2 regions of the Pseudoalteromonas fenneropenaei genome follow, and region 1 is predicted to be linked to the other one. Evidence: riboswitches for the same ligand, from Rfam matches in the RefSeq annotation. Region 1 holds a riboswitch; the other holds the start of a gene.

Region 1 (3,107 bases):
ACGTACACCGGGTGCTAATACCGCGTTTTTCTTCACGACTACGCCTTCTACTAAGACGCAGCCGGCACCAATAAAGGCGCCATCTTCAACTACCACAGGGCTTGCGCCGACGGGTTCAAGTACCCCACCGACTTGTACTGCCGCGCTTAAATGCACGTTTTTACCAATTTGTGCACATGAACCAACTAACGCGTGACTATCAACCATAGTACCAGAGTCTACGTAGGCACCAATGTTGATATAGGCCGGTGGCATAATGATAGTGCCTGGTGCAACGTACGCACCACGACGCACACTACTACCACCTGGTACCATACGTACGCCATCTTCAGCGGCAAAGCCGCGCGGCGCTAAATTGTGTTTATCAACAAAGCCACCGGGAAATTCAGTATTGGTGCCGTTGCGAAACGCTTCTAAAATACCTTGTTTCACTGCAACATTGGCATGCCACTGACCGTGCTCATCCTGTGTTGCTGCGCGTACTTTACCTTGTTCTAAATCGTTTAATAAATCTAACCAGCTCATGCTACTACCTTAATTCCAAGCTAAAATGGTGTCGTTCGCAGCACTAAGCGCCGCGGTGTTATCGAGTTCTAAGTGAGTCAGTGGTGGGCGTAGGTGTGGCGTTGCCAGTTTGCCCTGTTGGTGCATCAACACTTTGACAGGAATAGGATTTGCTACAGTGAATAAGCTGTTGACGGCATCCGTCCAAGTGGTGAATAAATTCGGAAAAGTCCCCGCCAAAGAGCGGCGCACAAATTCAGCGGTTTGCTGCGGCCACGCATTGGCAGCCACGCTTACTAAGCCAGAAGCGCCAGCTTGCGCAAAATAAGGCATTAAGCCATCATCGCCGCTAAATACTTTTACCTGAGGCGCTGCTTTACGGAAGGCTTCAAACTTACTGATGTCGCCAGAGGCTTCTTTGAGCGCCCAGAGATTGTTGTGGTGGCTAAGGTTGGTTAATACTTCTGGCGCAATCGCCACCGCACTGCGGCCCGGCACATTGTAAATCATGCAAGGTAGTTCAGTGTGGCTCAGCAGGGCATCAAACCATTGGGTTTGGCCGACCACACCCGGTTTGGCATAGAGCGGTGAGCCAAGTAAATAAGCGTGGATTGGCAAAGTATTGCAAAATGCCAGCCATGCCAATTGAGCATGTAGATTGATACCACCGACAGCTACCATTAACGGCACTTGAGGGTTGAGGTCACACACAAATTGCACAATTTGCTGCTGCTCGGCAAGCGTCAGCGCTAAACCTTCGCCGGTTGAACCCAATAGCAAAATACCGTTGCCAGCCGCGGTTTGCTCAGCAACAAGACGTGTCAGTACGTCGTAATCTACTTGGTCATTGGCGTCAAAAGGCGTGACCAAAGCAGTCCATAACGGATAATCAGATAAGTCGAATGATGTTTTCATCTCTACCGAACTTAAAAGTGTTCGGAGCATGGAGGGATCCAAAGCTTCGAACAGATTAAAATTCGAAGAGCAATGGACTCAAAAAAATAGGCAGCACTGGCCTAATAATTTCAAGACCAGAAGCTCTCCACCAAAACCAGTTCTTGGTGACAGTCGCTGGGATTCAGCCCAGTCGTCCGAAATAAAACCATAGCAAAACAGTTTACTTCTCGGCGTTATCTCCCCTCATTGACCATCGTTGGGGTTTGCTCCCCTCCAGTCAACTACCTGAATAACGCTCCTCTTCCAGCCCAATACTAGGGTATGGAGCCATCCATACCACAGCATAAAAATCGGGTGAGGCGGCATTGAAACATTTTAGACGTCTGGGTGTCAAGCGTTGATTTTTAGTTCAAGTGTTAGCGCTCTGCGTCGGTTAAGGTTGTTTTGCTGGGTCAATTTGATGAAGTTGTAAGACAGCAAGGAAAACGGCTATTTTAGATAAATAGCCGTTAAATTCGTTGAATATGTCGCTAAAATTCCGCTTTTAAGATTTTGTGCGGGTGCGTAATTAATGGCTTAAACGAATATTGCCCACACCTAATTCAACCGCAATGCTATGCTCGCCTTTGCCGCGATATTTTACTTCTGAGCCGACCATGTTGCGCTCTTCATTCATTGCAACAGAAAAACCGTTGATGCTGGTATGGCCGACGCCTGAGTCCAGTTTGACACTTTTGAAGTCGTCTAGTGAGGTGTCGATACGTACTTTGCCCACACCCACTTCGATTGCTGCAGAGTTAGCAAGGTCAACCACTTTCACATTACCAACGCCAAGCTCAAGATCGAGTGCCATAGAGGCTGGCACTTTGACTTGCCATTCTTGCTCAATGTCATCGCTGTCGATAGTCAAAGCCAGTGCTTTACTGCTTTGCTTAGACTCAAGTTCAAATTCGTCGAGATTGATTTTTTTGGCAAACCAGCTGTCGTCGTTTTTATGGCTAAGCACGATAGTGACTTCAATGCTGTCACCGTCGTAAGTATCGATGTCGACACTACCAACAGGAACGTCGATGGCAAGCTCTGCGCTGTCTTTTTTGCTAAATGTTTTTGTGATGGTGCGAGTATCATCGGCGAATGCCACAGATGACAAACCAAGGGTAATAAGTAGGGCAAAGAGTTTAGTTTTCATGGTTAAAAATACCTGTTGCTGTGAATTATCTATTTAGACGACAGCTTCACAGCAAAAGGTTTAAACACATTTAAACTTTTTTAATCTTAAAGCCATTTATTTTTAAAAGTTCAAGCAAACCTTGCTGTTCGGTGAGGTGCAAAGCGCCAACCGCAATAAACAAAGAGTGCTGCTTGAGCTTGGGGACTAGCGTCGTTACCCAAGCGCGGTTGCGTTCAGTGAGCAAAATTTGCTCGCTACGCTTAGTGTATTCATCTTGACCGAAAATGCTGCGGTGGTAGCTGGCTAGTCCGTCATTATCGCCGCGCTGCCAAGCATAAATCAGCGGATGAATATATTTGTTTGCATCATTTAGCTGCGCTAAAGCGTCGTCTATCATCTGTCCTTCAAACTCACCGAGACGACTAAACAAGCCAAATTGCTGTTCAATAGTTTCAAGTTCTAACACGGGTTTTTGCAGCTGCTTTGCAAGTTTTAGTAGCTGCATATCGACCCCGTATTCGGGCATATAACCTGC
Region 2 (3,107 bases), on a different contig from region 1:
TTCCACCGCGTATTTACTGCCATCTTTACGATAATTCACTGAAGAACCGTGAAAGTAACCTTTGTCTCGCAGCTCAGGCGTAATGCGATGGATGACCGGCCAATTACTGTCAGAGCCTTGTAAAATACTAGGTGAATTACCCACTAACTCCGCCAGTTCGTAACCAGTCTGACGACAAAAAACCGGATTAGCATAGATAATGCGATAGCCATTGAGCTGATTAGCATCAGTGATCACAACGGCATGGTGGGAAAAAATCAAAATCTGTTTAAGCAGCTCAAGCGCTGAACACTCTTGCAGCAATTGACTGAAAAAAAACAGTTCTTCTAGGTTCTTATCTTCATCTTTTTTCATAGCTTAGCGTTACCTTGCTGACTCATCTGGTTTGCTGCTTAAAATCAACGCGTACATGGTTAACCCATGCGTTTTAAGTATTAGCAAAAAACCACAATGTGCCAATCGTGACGAAACTATTTTAAAAAAGATGCTGGCGTAGTGTGCGTTACACTACGCCGATAAGATTACGCCGCCTCAAGCAAACGTTGGTGAATAGCTTGAACGATTCTATCTGATTCACTTTGCTCAACTAAGAAGCACAGGTTGTGTTTGCTGGCACCGTGGCAGATCAGGCGAATGTTAAAATCAGCCAATACCGCCATCAGATTACTCTGCTCACACTTAAGCTGGATTTCAGAGCCAATTAAAGCCACTAATGTTAGGTTATTTTCTACCGTAACATGGCAGAACTGACTGAGCTCTTCCAAACAAGCTTGATCCAATTCTGGACGGCTAGCGTTTGGCGCATTATCTAAAGTCAATGCAACGCTTATCTCAGAAGTCGTAACCAAATCAACCGAGATATTGTAATTACTCAAAATGGTAAAGATACGCGCTAAAAAGCCGCTGGCAAGCAACATTTCGGGACTTTTCAAGGTCAGTAAAATTTGGTTTTTACGTTGGGTGACCGCACGAATGCCCGCTTCTTGGCGTTTCTCTTTTTCAATCCAAGTACCGCCAGCATGCGGTTCACGACTTGAGCCAACAAACACTGAAATACCTTTACGGCTCGCTGGTAGAATCGTCGCCGGATGTAATACTTTGGCACCAAACGTGGCCATTTCTGCCGCTTCATCAAAGCTTAAACGCGCAATTGGCGTCGCTTTAGCACAGAGTCTTGGATCGGTTGAGAAAATCCCCACTACGTCAGTCCAAATATGTACGCTAGAGGCGTCAATTGCCTCAGCTAATAATGCGGCACTGTAATCTGAGCCACCGCGACCTAAAGTCGTTGTTTGACCGAACTGATCTGCACCGATAAAGCCTTGGGTTACAACTACATAATCGTTTAACAGTGGCACTAAATGCGCTTCTGCGGCTAATCGCGAGGCTTTAATATCTGGCGTTGCTTTACCAAAATGCGAGTCTGTTTTTAGCACTTGGCGCACGTCAAAACGCTGTGCCGCAATACCTAAGTCACGTAAAACTTGGGTAAACAAGTAAGAAGAGAGACGCTCGCCGAAACTCAGCATTTCATCACATTGTTGTTTGCTGAGCGCACTGTGCTTTGCCAAGGTTTGTAGTTCATTGATTGTTAGGTCAAAACCTTGTGCAAGATCTGCATCAAGACTCAGTTTGGCAAGAATATTGTCTTGAATTTGAATGATCTGCTCAACAATATGCGCGCGTTCCGCATCGCTGTGACCTTGTTGAGTCAAAGCGACTAAGTGATTGGTTACGCCAGCACTGGCGCTTACAGCAACCAGACGGACATTGTTATCGTCGTGAATGATTTGCGCACAGCGCTGCATGGCATCAAAATCGGCTACGCTTGTGCCGCCAAATTTAGCAACAACGAATTGTGAATTCATGGAATCTCCTTTTGATTGCGCCTTAAACATGGTGGCGGCAATCACAAAAAACAAGGAGAACTTGGCAAGTAGGTGACTCGTCGGTAAGGAAGATATAAACCATTGCCAGAAGCTCTCCACCATTATCTTGGTGACAGTCCTGAGGATTCAGCCTCACAAACCGAAAAACCGGCGCGACGAAGCGCTGGCTCTCCTCGGCGATACTCTCCCTCATTAGTGTTCACTGAGTTCGTCCTCTCACACTAACTACCTAGGTATCGCACCTCTTCTGTTGCTAACAAAGCTCTGTTTGATAGCAGTGCCCAGTTCACACTGGGCGGATGAAAACTATCGTTTAGACGTCTAGGTGTCAAGTACTTTTTAAATAAATTGTCCTGCTAAGAACGCCCCTGCGTAGCCAACAGTATAAGCAATCAATAAGTAACCCGACATTTTCAGGTAGCTCATAAACGTCAGGGCTTTTACTTTGCTCATGGCAATAATACCAGCAGCTGAGCCAATGATAAGCATGGAACCACCAACACCTGTCGCATAGGTAAAGGCCAACCAGTTTTGCTCTGTCATCACAATGTCTGCTTTCAATAATGCAGCTGTTAGCGGCACGTTATCTATCGTTGCCGACAATAACCCCATCAAATAGTTGGCGTAATGCGGTGGCAAGTACTCATATAAATGCGTAAATAAGTTAAGCACCCCGACCTCTTTGAGCGCACCAACCAAAAGCAGTACGCCAACGAAGAACAATAAAGTGTCGTATTCTATTTCACGAATATAATCGATGATTTTCTTGTTCACGTCTTTCTTACGCATTAAGAATTGTGCCACCAAGAACATCAAAGACAACCCGAATAAGAACGTCAATAGCGGCGGTACATGATAAAGCACGCTCAAAACTAACGTTGCCACAATTGTTGAGAAGAAAATCGTCGCAATTGCGATATCGGTTTTCTCAATGCGTCTTAATTCTTGCTTTTCAAAGATGATTGGGTCTTTCATACCAAACGATAGCATAGTGGCAAGCAGTAACACCGCCACCATGGACGGCAACACCAACAGTAATAAATCTGGAATTGAGACTTTGTCCGCTAAGAAAATCATCAACGTTGTCACATCACCTGTGATCAGTGAAACCCCACCTGAGTTCACCGCAAAGATGATTAAAGTCGCATATTTTACTAACTTTTTTGGGTCCAGCTTCAGCGACATCACCACCGCAAGCGAAATCAACGTCGCTGTGAT

The links. A riboswitch is a leader RNA that binds a small molecule or an ion and turns the genes downstream of it on or off. The one in region 1 is predicted to bind lysine.
Region 2: it holds a riboswitch for lysine, as region 1 does, so the genes downstream of both, lysC (lysine-sensitive aspartokinase 3) here and dapA (4-hydroxy-tetrahydrodipicolinate synthase) in region 1, are expected to answer to the same signal.

What each region holds. Positions count from the first base shown of each region.
Region 1 is NZ_JBHRSD010000017.1:61,432-64,538, forward strand. It holds gene ACFOEE_RS10460 (2,3,4,5-tetrahydropyridine-2,6-dicarboxylate N-succinyltransferase) at 1-525, opposite strand, end outside; gene dapA (4-hydroxy-tetrahydrodipicolinate synthase) at 535-1,419, opposite strand; lysine riboswitch at 1,532-1,712, opposite strand; gene ACFOEE_RS10470 (hypothetical protein) at 1,970-2,590, opposite strand; gene ACFOEE_RS10475 (TraB/GumN family protein) at 2,661-3,107, opposite strand, start outside.
Region 2 is NZ_JBHRSD010000043.1:10,371-13,477, reverse strand. It holds gene ACFOEE_RS18840 (PAS domain-containing protein) at 1-354, opposite strand, end outside; gene lysC (lysine-sensitive aspartokinase 3) at 522-1,868, opposite strand; lysine riboswitch at 1,970-2,144, opposite strand; gene nhaD (sodium:proton antiporter NhaD) at 2,229-3,107, opposite strand, start outside.